One region of the Bradyrhizobium sp. USDA 4504 genome, then DNA from elsewhere that is predicted to be linked to it. Evidence: predicted binding sites of a transcription regulator. Region 1 holds the regulator's gene; each other region holds the start of a gene.

Region 1 (5,121 bases):
TACGGTGGCCAGCGTCGGCGTGGACGGCGGCGCGGCCGAGAACATCCTCGACGCCGTCGGGATCACCGCAAACAAGCAGATCATTCCCGACGATCCGCGTCCGCCGCTCAAGCCGAGCGGCATTCGCCTCGGGACGCCGGCGGCGACCACGCGCGGCATGGGCGAGCCCGAAATGCGCCTCATCGCCGAACTCATTGCGGAATCCCTCCGGTCGAAGGGAGATGCAGCGGTCGTCAAGCGACTGAGGTCGAACAGCGTCGAGATGTGCCGCGCCTTCCCCGTTCCGGGGATCGCGCCGCCCTCATAGGCAGCCGAGCCGCGTTCCTGTTCCGCGTCCGTCGCGTCACTCGGCAGGTCGTGAAGGTTCCCGGGGGAAGGACCGGAACGGAAATCGATGCTGTTCGTTGGACCGCATGATCTCGAAAGACGGAGCGTCCCCGCCGTGACCCGGAAAACCTTGCAAGCACGCTCGGAACAGGCGCTCGTCGTCATCATTCTCAGCACCGGTGCGCTGATCGGTTACCTCGGCTTGGCGCTGTCCAGGCTGTGAGAGCTACGCCCGGCGGGCGTCAAGCCGCCGGCAAGCATCAAGTCGCATGGTGCGCTGAAAGCTAGTGCGTGCGTGCCACTGAGTTGCCCGACGCGGCAAGCCAAGCCCCGCAGCAAAAATATAGGGTGAAAAGAGCAAGGCTCGGACAGATCATGTCGCGAGAATGCGGATGTTTGACGCACAAGCGACGACACCCGCCGTCGTCCCGGCGAAGGCCGGGAGCCATTACCCCAGATCTCAATTGTTGCGCGACGCTGCGGCCACGATCCCGTTCCTGATCAAATGCGGTGGTTATGGGTCCCGGCCTTCGCCGGGACGACGGTGGTGTGCGCGGGAACAGTCTCGCGATGAATGCAACGCCACGTACAATCCACGCACCGGTCACTGAAATCGAGGACATTGCCGCCTGCCCGCAATTCTCGTACACGGTTTCATGCAATGACCTCGCAATTCACTCCCAACTCCGTCGACGTGCTGCTGTTCGATATCGGCCGCGTCGTGCTCGACATCAACTTTGACAAGGTGATGGCGCACTGGGCGCAGCATGCCGGGTGTGCGCCCGCCGAGCTCGCCACGCGCTTTGTCGTCGACGACAGTTTCAAGCATCATGAGATCGGCCGGATCGACGACGCGGCTTTCTTCGAGAATCTGCGCCGGACGCTCGGCATCAACATCACGGACGCCCAGTTCCTCGAAGGCTGGAACGCGATCTTCACCGGCGAGATGCCGGGCATCGCCCCGCTGCTCGCGGCGGCCGCCAAGCGGATGCCGCTCTACGCCTTCTCCAACACCAATCCGGCCCATGTCGCGCATTTCTCGGTCACCCACGCCGACCTGCTCAGCCATTTCCGCAACGTCTTCCTGTCCTCGAGCATCGGCTTCCGCAAACCCGACGCCGAGGCCTATGATCATGTGGTAAAAGCCATCGGCGTGCCGGCGTCGCGGATCCTGTTTTTCGACGACCTGGCCGCCAATATCGAAGGTGCGCGGGCCCGCGGCCTTTATGCTATCCACGTGACATCGACGGATGACGTGGCAAGGGCTTTGACCGCACTTGGAATTTGAAGATTAGGAATTGAGGAACTCTGAGCGTGGCCCTGATGCCGGTTGCCGATGCCCTGTCCGCCGTCCTCGCCGGCGCCGAACCGCTGCCGGAGGAGATGGTCGCGCTCGATGCCGCCTACCACCGCACGCTTGCGCACGATCTCGCGGCGCTCCGCACCCAGCCGCCGCAGCCGATGTCGGCGATGGACGGCTATGCGGTGCGCGCCGCCGATGCGGCTGATCTAAAGGCCCGGCTCAAGGTGATCGGCGAAGTCGCCGCCGGCCGGCCGTTCGAGCGGACGGTCGGCGCCGGCGAGGCGGTGCGGATCTTCACCGGCGGCGTGATCCCCAATGGCGCCGACGCGGTGATCATCCAGGAGGACACCGCCGTCGACGGCGACCACATCACGATCACGGAGGCCGCCAGCGTCGGGCGGCACATCCGCCCGGCTGGGGTCGACTTCCGTGAGGGCGAGGTGCTGCTCGCCGGCGGCAGCCGCCTGTCCGACCGCGCGCTGTCGCTGGCGGCCGCCATGAACTATCCGGAACTTGCGGTGCGCCGCCGCCCGAAGGTCGCGGTGCTGGCGACCGGCGACGAGCTGGTGATGCCGGGCTCGCAGCCCGGTCCCGGCCAGATCGTCTATTCCAACGGCTACGCGCTGCGGGCGCTGGCGCGCGCCGAAGGCGCCGAGACCGTCGACCTCGGCGTTGCCGCCGACACGGTGGAGGCGACCACGGCGGGCATCCGCCGGGCGCGCGAGGCCGGTGCCGATGTCCTGATCACGACAGGCGGCGCCTCGGTCGGCGACCACGATCTCGTCAAGCGGTCGCTGGAAGCCGAGGGGGTCGAGATGGCGTTCTGGCGGATTGCGATGCGGCCCGGCAAGCCGATGATGCATGGCCGGCTCGGCGCGATGCGGGTGATCGGCCTGCCGGGCAATCCGGTGTCGTCCTATGTCTGCGCCTTCCTGTTCCTGGTGCCGTTGATTCGGGCGCTGAGCGGCCGGAAAGTGATTCGTCATCGCCGCGCGAGCGCCCTGCTCGGCCGCGACCTCGCTGCCAACGACCAGCGCGAGGACTATCTGCGTGCGCGGCTCGAAGCGCGCGAGGACGGCAGGCTGATCGCAACGCCGGTGACGCAGCAGGACTCGTCGCTGCTCGGGAATCTCGCTGCGGCACGGGCACTTCTCGTGCGTCCGCCGTTTGCGGCAGCTGCCGTCAAGGGCAGCGAATGCGAGATTCTGACACTGCCCGAATAGGGTTTTCGCGCCCCGCCGATTGTGCGTTGCCCGACACGTTCACCGGAAATTAAGTGGTTGCGGAACACATATCGAACATATAGTGTCCGTTCATGATTTGTTTCGAGTACTGGTGTCTACATTCGGGAAGCTGCATGGAAGCAGGTGCATTGAGCACATGCTCCTGAGGTCAGGCCCGGCCTGCAGGCCCCACCAGAAGAGTCTCGGAATCGAACGACGCTATCAACCGGGGGAATACTCGAGATGCTCACGCGCAAACAGTACGAACTACTGCGTTTCATCAATGAACGTCTGAAAGAGGCGGGCGTACCGCCCTCCTTCGACGAGATGAAGGATGCGCTCGACCTGCGCTCGAAGTCCGGTATCCACCGCCTGATCACTGCGCTGGAGGAGCGCGGCTTCATCCGCCGCCTGCCGAACCGCGCCCGCGCCATCGAGGTCATCAAGCTGCCCGAACTCTCGGCCGGCGGCGGCAACGGCCGCCGCGGCTTCACGCCCAGCGTCATCGAAGGCACCCTCGGCCGGCGCGCCAGCACGCCGCCGATTGCCGAGGACGACGGCAACCGTCCGGTCGCGGTCCCCGTGATGGGCCGGATCGCCGCCGGTACGCCGATCGAGGCGCTGCAGACCCGCAGCCACACCATCAGCGTGCCGCCCGACATGCTCGGTGCCGGCGAGCACTATGCGCTCGAGGTGCGCGGCGACTCGATGGTCGATGCCGGCATCCTCGACGGCGACATGGCGCTGATCCAGCGCAACGACGTCGCCAATACCGGCGACATCGTGGTGGCGCTGATCGACGAGGAGGAAGCCACCCTGAAGCGCTTCCGCCGCCGCGGCGCATCGATCGCGCTCGAGCCGGCCAACACCGCCTATGAAGTGCGCATCCTGCCGCCGAACCGGGTCCGCATCCAGGGCAAGCTGATCGGCCTTTATCGCAAATACTGAATTGCAAATACTTGCGGCGGCCGGGAACGAGCAACACGTCGGATCGTTCCTTGCATGATAGTGTAGCGTACGGCCTGCCCGATGCGCTCCGATACCTCTCGCGCAGCGTCGCGTGTTTGTGATCGGAGCGATCTCGGACCAGTCGTACAATCGCCCAGAAACGAGCAGACGCTCGTTCGCTATCGTCCACTCTGGTAGAGGCCCTAATGCCTCAAGGAGAGGCACGGGTCGCTACCTCGAAATGAGGAGCCATCCGATGTGTGACTATAGTCTGCACGCCGTGGCATCGCGCCCCGCCATTGTCGGAGAGACGCTGATCACGACGACGTTCCGCGGCACGTCAACCCGCGGCTTTGCTTCGGAGAATGACCCCACTGTCGCGGTCTGCATGCTGCCGGGCACCGAGCTCGCTTTCGCCGAGAACGTTCGCTACGACAGCCGCTGGATCTGGACCAAGACGCTGAACTATCGCGTCGGCGTGTTCAACGAAGTCGAGCCCGACGTGCCCGATCGGCATCATGACGCGGTCGAATTCCCCGACGGCAGCCATGTGCTGGTGACCCAGCTGGTCGAGGGACAGCGCGTCAGCGTGCTGCAATTGCCGGCGCTGCATCCGCCGGTCGAGCAGAAGCCGAAGGTTGCGGAGCGGCGGCCCTCCGCATTCGCAACGCTGTTTTTGGGTTGAGCGCATCGTCGCCGCGGAATGAGCTGTTCGGCGGCGGATGACCTAAGCAATTTCGGGCGACCCCGGACTCCCGCTTCCGGGGCGCAGAAGGAGATTTGCGTCGGCTGGCACCTTGGCGCATCATCGGGTACGGAGGACGTGCGCGGTGGTCGATAAGGTCACATGGCAAAAGGCTGGACGCGTCACGGAACCGGGCCGCTACATGTTCCGGTTCGGTTGGCTGACGGTAACGGCCGACGACCTGAAAGTCTGGGAGCAATTTCCCGAGGCTTCCTTCACTCTCGTCAAGAAGCCCGACGCCGGCCCCGACTCCGACGAATACCATCTCGGCCTGTTCGAGCTGCCAAGCGCGCCCTTGCCGGACCACGGCTAATCATCGCCCTGCAGATCGGTCTCGGCCGGCGTCGCATCCACCGCAGGCCGCGGCGCGGGGGCGCGTAGCGTCGTCTCGCTCTCGCCGTCGCCGGGAACCGCCGGCGACCACGGCCGGTCGATCCCGCCGGGCTTGACCGCATCGACGACGTAGCCGTCCCTGCTCCGCCGCAGCACCAGCGCGCCGTGGCGGCGCAGCCGCTCGGCATCGATCACCGATGCCGCGCAGCCCTGCGGCGCCCGCCGCGCCGTCACGATCAGGG
Region 2 (5,121 bases), 3.6 Mb from region 1:
GTCGGCGCGGTGTCCTGGATCTGCCAGCCGGAGAACGGCGTGCCGTCATATTCGATGGTGAGCTTGTAGCGGGGCATCAGCCGAGCCGCGCAGGCGGCTTCAACGGCGTGCCGCGCAAGAAATCCGCTGCCTTCATCGGCGCCTTGCCGGCGCGCTGCAGTTCGAGGATCCGGATCGCGCCGTCGCCGCAGGCGATCGCGAAATTGTCGTCGAGCACATCGCCCGGTGCGCCCGAGCCTTTCGCCAGCTCGCAGCGCAGGATCTTCAGCCGCACCGGCTCGCCTTCGCCGGCAAGCTCGCACCAGGCGCCGGGAAACGGCGAGAGCCCGTGAATGTGCCGCAGCACCATATGCGCCGGCTGTGTCCAGTCGATCCGCGCCTCGGCCTTCTCGATCTTGGCCGCATAGGTGACGCCGTCCTCGCTCTGCTTCGTCAGTTGCAAGCCGCCGCGCCCGAGCGCCGCCATCGCGCGCACCATCAGGTCGGCACCGAGCGGCGCCAGCGCGTCGTGCAGATCGGATGCCGTCATGCTGTCCGATATCGGCAACCGCTCGGCCATCGCGACGTCCCCGGTGTCGAGGCCGACATCCATCTTCATCACCATCACGCCGCTCGCGGCATCGCCAGCCATGATGGCGCGGTTGATCGGCGCGGCGCCGCGCCAGCGCGGCAGCAGCGAGGCATGCAGGTTGAAGCAGCCGAGCTTCGGCGCGTCGAGAATGGCTTGCGGCAGGATCATGCCATAGGCGACGACGACGGCGGCATCCGCGTCATGCGCGCGAAACTCCTCGAGCGCTTCCGAGGTCTTGAGGGTCTTCGGCGTCAGCACGGGAATGCCGAGGCGGCGCGCCTCCTGCTCGACCGGCGTCGGCTGCAATTGCAGGCCGCGCCGCCCGCCCGGCTTCGGCCCGCGGGTGTAGACCGCCACGACCTCATGGCCATGGGCTACGAGCTCCAGCAGCGTCGGCACCGCGAAATCGGGCGTGCCCATGAAGATCAGGCGGAGAGGCATTAGACAGGCTCGGTAGCAGTTGGAGTGCTTAAGCGCGAAGCGCGTCTTCGCACAAGAAGCCCCGGGCATCCACGTTTTCGGCGACAGCGAAGCAAGACGTGGATGGCCGGGTCAAGCCCGGCCATGACGCGTCCGGGAAAGCGACCGCGCCTACTCCGCCGCGCGCTTGGCGGCCTTCTCGAATTTCTTGAACACGCGGTCGCGCTTCAGTTTCGACAGATAATCCACGAACAGCACGCCGTTGAGATGATCGATTTCGTGCTGGATGCAGGTGGCGTAGAGCCCTTCCGCATCCTCCTCATGCACCGTGCCGTCGAGATCGGTGAATCGCACGCGCACCCGCGCCGGCCGCTCGACCTCCTCGTAATATTCGGGGATCGACAGGCAGCCCTCTTCGTACACCGACAGTTCTTCCGAACGCGCAATGATCTCCGGATTGATGAAGACGCGCGGCTTCGCCGTGGTCTCGCCGTTCTCGTCGCGCTTGGCGAGATCCATGGTGATCAGCCGCAGCGGCTGCGCGACCTGAATCGCCGCGAGCCCAATGCCGGGCGCGTCATACATGGTCTCGAGCATGTCGTCGGCCAGCTTGCGGATCTCCGGCGTCACCTTCTCGATCGGTTTCGACACCAGCCGCAACTGCTTGTCCGGCAGGATGATAATTTCTCTTAATGCCATGGCGGCGATTTAAGCTGCTGACTTCATGGGGTCAATGCGCTCAGGAACCCGTTAGGACAACCTTAACCACGTTTCTTCACCCCGCATTAACCCGGAAAATCAGGAATGCATTTGCCTTAAACGTTCCCTCTTCGTTCGCACCTGGCCGCGAATCGGCTACAACTGCCGGCATGAACGAGATTCTCCTCACGATTGGCGACCTTCCCGTCCGTGTCTCCGACGCCTTGATCGGCCTTGGGGCGCTGGCGCTGATCCTGCTGTTCGCCATTGCGGTGGTGATCGCACGCGCCAGCCGGCGCGGCGCGGAACTCGCAATGGCCCAGGCCATCCGCGCCGACGAACTGGAGGAGCGCCTCGCCGACATGCTGCGGGCCCAGAGCGAATCCTCCGGGCGGGTCGATGCCAAGGTTGATACTATGGCGCAGGCGCTGGCCGGCCGCCAGGCCGAGATGGCCCGCGCCGTCAACGAGCGGCTCGATTCGGTGACCCACCGGGTCGGCCAGTCGATGGAGCAATCGACCCGCAACACGATGGATTCGCTGCGCGTGCTGCACGAGCGGCTCGGCATCATCGACCACGCCCACAAGAACCTCAACGAGCTCACCACCCAGGTGACGACGCTGCGCGACGTGCTCGCCAACAAGCAATCGCGCGGCGCCTTCGGCCAGGCGCGGATGGAGGCGATCGTCCAGGACGGCATGCCGAAGGGCTCGTTCGAGTTCCAGTACACGCTGACGTCGGGCAAGCGGCCGGACTGCGTGGTGTTTCTGCCCGACCAGCGCCCGCTCTGCATCGACGCGAAATTCCCGCTCGAGGCCATGACCGCGCTGCACGATGCGCGCAGCGACGAGGAGCGCAAATTCGCCAGCCAGCGGCTGCGCGCCGACGTGCTGAAGCATGTCAGCGACATCGCGGAGAAGTACCTGATCCCTGGCGAGACCCAGGACACCGCGCTGATGTTCGTGCCGTCGGAATCGGTCTATGCCGAGATCCATGACGGCTTCGACGACGTGATCCAGAAGGCCTATCGCGCGCGCGTCGTGCTGGTATCGCCCTCGCTCTTGATGCTGGCGATCCAGGTGATGCAGCAGATCCTGAAGGACGCCCGCATCCGCGACGCCGCCGACCAGATCCGCAACGAGGTGATGCATCTCGGCGACGACCTCGGCCGCCTGCGCGATCGCGTGCTCAAGCTGCAGACCCATTTCGGCCAGGTGAACGAGGACGTCAGGCAGATCCTGATCTCCGCCGACAAGATCGAGAAACGCGCCGGCCGGATCGAGGAACTCGACTTCAGCAAGTCCGAGACCCCGATCGAGGTCCCCCGCTTCGTCAAGCCCGCCCCCGACCTGTTCCCCGCCCCGCGCAAGCTGCAGGCAGGGGAGTAGCCACCTCGCCCCGCTTGCGGGGAGAGGTCGAAATTCGCGCATCGCGCGAATTTCGGGTGAGGGGGAGCTTCCGCACATTGCACCCGTCATAATTCGCTGAGAAAGCCCCTCACCCCAACCCTCTCCCCGCGAAAGAGCGGGGAGAGGGAGCCAAGGCAGCTGCGGTCGAATCTGCTAACAGAGGGACATGACCGCGCCCGAAGTGACCGCGACCCAATCGGAAAAGAATCCCCCCGCCGCCACCTCCTGGCGCGACAGTTTTGCGGTGTATCTGCAGCCGCGGGTGCTGATCGTGCTGCTGCTGGGCTTCTCCTCGGGGCTGCCGCTGGCACTGTCGGGCTCGACGCTGCAGGTCTGGATGAAGGAGGCCGGGGTCGATCTCGGCACCATCGGGCTGCTGGCGCTGATCGGCACGCCCTACACGCTGAAATTCCTCTGGGCGCCGCTGGTCGACGCGCTGCATGTTCCGCTGTTCACGCAGATGTTCGGCCGCCGCCGCGGCTGGCTGCTGTTCTCGCAGCTGCTGCTGATCGCGGCGATCCTGGTGCTGGCGATGGCCGATCCGGCGCGATCGCCGTGGTTCGCGGCCTTCGCCGCGCTGCTGGTCGCAACCGCATCGTCGACGCAGGACATCGTGGTCGATGCCTTCCGCGTCGAAAGCCTGCCTGAAAGCGAGCAGGCCGCCGGCATGGCGTCCTATGTCGCGGCGTACCGCGTCGGCATGCTGGTCTCGACCGCAGGCGCGCTGTTCATCGTCAGCGGCTTCGAGTCCGCTGGCCTCGTGCGCCTGTCGGCCTGGATGTGGGGCTACGTGGTGATGGCCGCGCTGGTCGTGATCGGCATCGTCACCGCGCTTGCGGCGACCGAGCCGACGCAATCGAAGGGCGCGGAGGCGGCGACGCATGCGCAGAACCCGGCCGAACGCGTGCTACATGCCGCGCTCGGCGCGTTCTCCGAGTTCCTCAGCCGCAAGGACGCCTTCGCGGCGCTCGCCTTTGTGGTGCTGTTCAAGTTCACCGACGCGTTTTCAGGCACCATGACCGCGCCGTTCGTGATCGACATCGGCTTTTCCAAGGTCGATTACGCGGCGATCGTGAAAGGCGTCGGCCTTGCCGCGACCCTGATCGGCGGCTTTGCCGGCGGCTTCGTGGCGCGGCGCTATTCGCTCGCGACTAGCCTCTGGATCGGCGGCGTGCTGCAGGCGGTCGCCAATCTCTCATTCTCCTGGCTCGCCCATGTCGGCGTCGATCAATGGGCGCTCGCGCTTGCGATCACCGCGGAGAATTTCACCAGCGCGATCGGCACCGTGATCTTCGTCGCCTATTTGTCGGCGCTGTGCCGCAATCCGCTGCACACCGCGACCCAGTACGCGCTGCTCACGGCGCTCGCCGCGGTCGGCCGCACCTATCTGTCGTCAGGCGCCGGTTATGTCGCCAAGGCCGTCGGCTGGCAGATGTTCTTCGTGATCTGCGTGCTGGTCGCGATCCCGAGCCTGATCCTGCTCGCCTGGCTGCAGCGGCGCGGGCATTTCGACGAGCTGGGGCCGGTCAGGGTTTAGTCGCCTGTAGCCCGGCTTGACCGGGTGAATCCGCCCTGTATTCCAGAGGCGTTCGTAATTCAGCGGGGAAGCGGCGGAACCACTCTCTCCGCGCGTCGTCCTGGCGAAAGCCAGGACCCATTACCCCAAATGCGAATTGTTGCGCGATGTCGAGGCCACGATCCATCCGACAAGCAAGGCCAGTGATTATGGGTCCTGGCCTTCGCCAGGACGACGATGAGGATGGGTCGCAACTCAAGAAACAGCGCGGTGTCATTACCCGCGCATCCAGGCGATGACACCGTAACCGAGGCACGATCCTACTTCGCCACCACGCTCCACTTTGTGACGATGGCTTCGCTCATCTCGCCGGCGTCCTTGGCGCAGGCGACTTCGTCGACCTTCACCGAGATTTCCTTGCCGGAGAGGCTTTTGAGTTGCGCGGCCTGGGCGTCGTTGGTCGGAATCAGCTGGAAGGTTTCCGGCCCGGTCTCGAGATTGCACAG
Region 3 (5,121 bases), 5.6 Mb from region 1:
TTCGGCCTTGTCACTCCGCCGCAACCATTCGCGGAAGCGGAACGTAAAGCCAGTCGTAACAGGATGAGCATAATACGGTTCCGCGCAAATTGCCTATGCTCAAAATTGAACTTTTCAGTAGGAGGTTGTCGATCATGGTTTAGGCGTCTCGAGTCTGAAGCGTCCCGCGCCGCCTTGACCGAGCGGCTTCTCGAGTTCGGGCAGGATGACCTTCAACTCATTCGCCAGCGTCCACGGCGGATTCACCAGCAAAAGCCCTGTGGAAACGAGGCCTGCGCCTGCTTCTTGCGGTGCCACACTGAATTCCAATCGCAGGCATTTGCCGGCGGGCCGGCTGCTTGCTGCTGCAGCAGCCACACTGCGCGTTAGCTCATCGGTGGCTCTCCGGGTTTTTACGGGGTACCACAAAAGATACGAGCCGGTCGGCCACTTCGCGTACGCTTCCGTGAAAGCACTGGCCAGCCGCTCGAACTCGTCCTTCGCTTCGAACGGCGGATCGATCAGCACCAGGCCGCGCCGTTCGTTCGGCGGCACGAATGCGGGCAGCGCCATCCAGCCGTCGAGATCGACGACGCGCGCTTGCGCGTCGCGTCGCAGCGCGTCGATCAGTTGTTTGCGCGCCGACGGTTCGATCTCGCAGGCGGTGAGGCGATCTTGCGGACGCAGCAGCGCCCGCGCGATCAACGGCGAACCAGGATAGGCTTTCAGCTCGCCTTTCGGATTGAATGCTCTGACGATGTCGAGATAGGGCGCGATCAGCGGCAATGCCTGGTCGGAGAGCCGCGCCTGCATCAGCCGCGCGATGCCGGTGAGCCATTCGCCGCCGCGCTGCGCTTCGCTCGACGTCAAATCATAGAGACCGGCGCCGGCATGGGTGTCGATGACGCGGAACGGCGCCGGCTTGTCCTGCAGATAGGTGAGCATGCGCACCAGCACGATGTGCTTGATGACGTCGGCAAAGCTGCCGGCATGAAAGGCGTGACGGTAGTTCATGTGATGATCGTGCTGCGCTCCCAAAGGGTGCGCATGTTGTACTCGTCATGCCCGGGCTTGTCCCGGCCTTCGCTAAAGCTTCGGCGGGGGTAACGTCCGAGCTCGGCGAAGCCTTGGCGTAGCCGGGGCTCCCGGGCATCTGCGCCTTATCTTGCTTGTTTCGCGATGGCGCAGGTGGCCGGGACAGCTGCGCGACGACGCGCAGCGCGGGTCTGCCGGCCATGACCCAGAGTTTCAGCCGCCGCGAACCGGCGGCATCAGCACCTGATCGCGGCGGCAGGCGCGGCGGTCGATTTCCTCGCAGGAGCGGAATTCCAGATCCTTGCTGAGGCAGATCCGCACCTCGCTGAGCCGCTTGCTGTCGCAGGTCACCGAGATCGCGGAGTTGCTGAGGCCCGGATTGACCTTGATGAATGCCGTCTCCAGCTCGTCGGGCGCGACCGTCTTCGGCTCCGACAATTGCAGGAATTCCTCGGGGATCTTCACCGTGGCGCGGGCCTTGCGGATGGCTTCGAAATAGGCGCGCTCGCCGAGACCGGAGCAGGTGCCGTGCTTGTCCCACTCGTTGTAGATCAGCCCGGGCGCCGGCATCAGGTCGAGCATCGAGCTCATGATGCTGCGGGCGAGTCGCGGCGAAGGCCGCTGGCAGTATTCCGGAAAGCCCCGCTCATATTGCGGCCACAGGCCGTGCACCACGAAGGAATATGGCCGTCCGCCGCATTGCGCCTGCGTGCCGCGGCCGTTGTTGCCGCGCTCGCTCGCCGCCTCGCAGAACGAGGGCGACCACGACAGCGACAGCACATAGAAATCGAACTCGCCGGGCGCATTCTGGCGGCGATCCTGGGCCGACGCCCCGACCGCACCGCACAGAATAATGGCAACCGAAATCAAAAATCGGGAAATCGTGTCCAACCGAGGCATCAAACGCTCCCTCACTCGACCGCCCAGAGCCTAGCAGGCCGCGAGAACATTTCAAGAACAAAAAGCCGCCGTCCAAATGGCGGCGGCTCCTGCTTTAGCAATCTGGTCGGAGATCAGGGCCGCGCGGCCTTGCAGGACGGGTTATAGGTCCAGTTGCGGTCGAGCCCCGCGACGCACCATTCGACGCCCTGATTGATGCTGGCAAAGCCGCCGTCCTCGATGATCGAATAGTGCACCTTGCGCACTTTGCCGTCGCTCAGCATCGCCTCGCCCGTGCAATAACGGCGCGGGATATTGTCGGACTGCCAGGGGCGGAAGGCGGTTTCGTGAATCCCGTTGAAGCCGGTGATCACGAGCGGCGAATTCCAGAAGGTGGCTTCCTTTTCCTGGAATTGCGTGCTGATGACCGTCAGGGCCTTCTCGCATGGGGGCCACATTGCCGTCATAGCGCGGGCCGGACAGCCAGAAGTTCATTTCGAGCGGATTGGCGGCTTGGGCCGTACCCCCGAAAGCCAGCAGGCCGACCACGAGTGCGGCGCCGAGGCCGAGCTTGCGGCCGAGTTTATTGCGGGAGTTGAACAGGTTGCGCATGGGAATCCACCCGATTATCCGATGCCGCGGACGGTGCCGCGAAGCCCCGGCAAGGTCAAGTGCAGGGCGGCAACACCTGCGGAGAAGTCCACTTTGGGGAGCCGGCTCGTTCTTTTCACGGTCGCCGGCGCACTCTATGTTGGCTCGAAGCGAAATGGAGTCTGCGATGCGAAGGAAATTGGCCGCGTGCCTGGTTGCCGTTTGCGGGATGCTGGCCGTTGTGCCGGCGCGGGCGGATTGGATGCAGCCGGTACCGCCGTTCAAGGGCAATGATACCGGCGGTATCATCGCCTATACGCTGGCGACCCAGAGCGACGCCCGGCAACTCGCAGTCGATCACTGCGCCTCCTACGGCAAGGTGGTTAAGTTCCTTGCGATGCAGAACTATCCGGGCGGCTACATCTCTTTCGCCTGTCGCTGGGTGCCCTATGGCGCAGCCCAGAGGCCGCTGCGCACGCTCTACTGAGCGCGCACCGGATCTTTCGATCGTTCAGCCGGGAGCCGACCGCATGACCCGACAGCTTGCCTTGCTTGGTTCGGCTGTGTGCCTTGTCCTGTCCGCTGGCGCCGCAAGTGCCGTCGACCTGCCGATCCGCAAGGCCGGTCTGTGGGAGATGAAGATGGTGCGCACCGGCGGGCCGATGCCCGAAATCACCATGCAGCACTGCACCGACGAGACCACCGACAAGGAGATGAGCGCGGCGGCCTCGCCGATGGCCAAGGAAGTCTGCTCGAAGCAGGATATCAAGAAGACCGCGACCGGCTATGTCAGCGACAGCGTCTGCAGCGTCGCCGGCATGACGATGCAGAGCCATGCCGAGATCGTCGGCGATTTCAATTCCGCCTACACGGTGAAGAGCACCTCGCATGCCGAGGGCGGCGCGGCCGGCTCGCGCGACACCACGATGACCATCGAGGCGAAATGGCTCGGCGCCTGCAAGAGCGACCAGAAGGCCGGCGACATCATCATGCCCGGCGGCATGAAGATGAACGTCAAGGACATGGAAAAGCTGAAGGGCCTCATGCCCAAGCAGAAGTAGCGCGCAGCGCATCCGGCTGTTGCCGGGCGCCCGAATGCATCGCCTCGCATGCTGAGAGGCTGCGCAGCTTGCACCACCATCACTTCGAGTAGCTCGCGACAAAATTGCAAAGCAATCTTGCGCTGAGGCGATGTGAAATCCATCCGATCCCTCCCCGTCATCTCCGCGCAAAGGCGAAGCCTTTGCGCGGAGATGACGGTTCACCGCGTTCGTGCGCTCCTTGGCGCGCGATGACGTCGACGGATGCAACATCATCGAATGATCGCCGCGTGCTCCCGCGTTCGAGACTCTCTGCGAGAGACGACGCGCATCGCATTCGCATTCGTTGTGTCGAAAGCCTGACGCGCCAACATGTCGTTTTGAATCGTTCCAGCGTTGCGCATCTTGAATCACTCCAGTGTTGCGCTTCGTTTCTGCTTCCATCGATTCTATTTTGCGCGTGTGGAATTTCGATCATCCCGCCGATAGAAGTCCGCCCCAATCGATGCCGGCCTTGTCGCAAACGCGGCTCGATCGATGTCGGCGTAAGGCAATGTGGGGATTTGTTCGGTGGGAATGGCTTCGTTGCGGAGCAAGCGCGGCTTGCTCGCATCAACGGCTGCGATCAATGCGGCGCTACTCGGTTCGGTCATACTTGTGTCAATGGGTGCAGACGTCGCCAGCGCTCAGGCGCAGACAAGTCCTCCGCAGAGCAATGTCAGCGAACTTCCCGCAGTGACGGTGGATGAACCTGGCGCCGCAAGGAAGCGCGGTGCCGTCGTTTCAAGCCAGAACACCAGGACTTCGCGCGCGGTCGCGGCGAACCGGCGCCGCAGTGCCGCGGCGCCCGCCCGGAGCCAGGCTCCGCGGTCGCAAGGCACAGGAGGCGCGATCGGTACGACCACGGGGTACGTCGCAACCGCGAGCACGGCCGGCACCAAGACCAGCACAGCGCTGATCGAAACGCCGCAATCGCTCTCGGTCGTGACGCAAAAGGAGCTAAGGGATCGCAACGTTCAGACGCTCAAGGACGCCGTCAGCTACACGCCCGGCGTGACGACCACGGCGTTCGGCTATGATCCAAGGTTCGATAGTTTCTACATCCGTGGCTTCGACGCGACCTATACAGGGATCTATCGCGACGGCCTGCGCCAGGGCGGCGGCAACTTCGCAATTCCCAAGATCGAACCTTACGGTCTCGACAGCGTGTCGATCCTCCGCGGACCAGCCTCGGGCCTCTATGGCCTCGGCTCTCCGGGAGGCATCGTGGATGTCACGACCAAGCGGCCGCCTTTGACGGCATTCGGTGAGGTGCAGCTGCAGGGCGGCACCTACGACCGTTACCAGGGCAGTTTCGATGTCGGTGGTCCGGTGCCCGGCAGCGATCAGCTGTACTACCGGCTGACGGGCCTGCTTCGCGACGCAAAGACCTGGTACCCCGGCAACGACGACGATCGCGCCTATATCGCGCCGGCGCTGACCTGGCGGCCGGACGCCGACACGTCCTTCACCATCCTCAGCGAATATCAAAAGAGCCGAACCGCCGCCAGCATCGGCAATTTCCGCACGCCTGACGGACAGTTGACCAACATCTATT

Evidence for each region. The regulator LexA, encoded in region 1, represses DNA repair genes until DNA is damaged. The targets are predictions, from matches to a motif close to TGTTCNNNNTGTGTTCNG.
Region 2: a site for LexA is predicted at 1,812-1,829, ahead of ACVMB1_RS31240 (DNA recombination protein RmuC). Genes of this name have one in related genera too.
Region 3: a site for LexA is predicted at 1,957-1,974, ahead of ACVMB1_RS40535 (ribonuclease T2 family protein). Genes of this name have one in related genera too.

Annotation. Positions count from the first base shown of each region.
Region 1 covers NZ_JBSSGV010000001.1:3,060,045-3,065,165, forward strand. The annotation lists gene ACVMB1_RS14015 (serine hydroxymethyltransferase) at 1-307, shown strand, start outside; gene ACVMB1_RS14020 (hypothetical protein) at 395-550, shown strand; gene ACVMB1_RS14025 (HAD family hydrolase) at 989-1,615, shown strand; gene ACVMB1_RS14030 (molybdopterin molybdotransferase MoeA) at 1,642-2,853, shown strand; gene lexA (transcriptional repressor LexA) at 3,097-3,801, shown strand; gene ACVMB1_RS14040 (hypothetical protein) at 4,058-4,486, shown strand; gene ACVMB1_RS14045 (hypothetical protein) at 4,632-4,859, shown strand; partial or broken gene ACVMB1_RS14050 (ComEC/Rec2 family competence protein) at 4,856-5,121, opposite strand, start outside.
Region 2 covers NZ_JBSSGV010000001.1:6,639,728-6,644,848, forward strand. The annotation lists gene truA (tRNA pseudouridine(38-40) synthase TruA) at 1-77, opposite strand, end outside; gene fmt (methionyl-tRNA formyltransferase) at 77-1,012, opposite strand; gene def (peptide deformylase) at 1,163-1,690, opposite strand; gene ACVMB1_RS31240 (DNA recombination protein RmuC) at 1,861-3,078, shown strand; gene ACVMB1_RS31245 (AmpG family muropeptide MFS transporter) at 3,266-4,636, shown strand; gene ACVMB1_RS31250 (hypothetical protein) at 4,936-5,121, opposite strand, start outside.
Region 3 covers NZ_JBSSGV010000001.1:8,623,672-8,628,792, forward strand. The annotation lists gene ACVMB1_RS40530 (23S rRNA (adenine(2030)-N(6))-methyltransferase RlmJ) at 133-993, opposite strand; gene ACVMB1_RS40535 (ribonuclease T2 family protein) at 1,228-1,914, opposite strand; partial or broken gene ACVMB1_RS40540 (hypothetical protein) at 2,028-2,505, opposite strand; gene ACVMB1_RS40545 (hypothetical protein) at 2,672-2,971, shown strand; gene ACVMB1_RS40550 (DUF3617 domain-containing protein) at 3,015-3,545, shown strand; gene ACVMB1_RS40555 (TonB-dependent siderophore receptor) at 4,266-5,121, shown strand, end outside.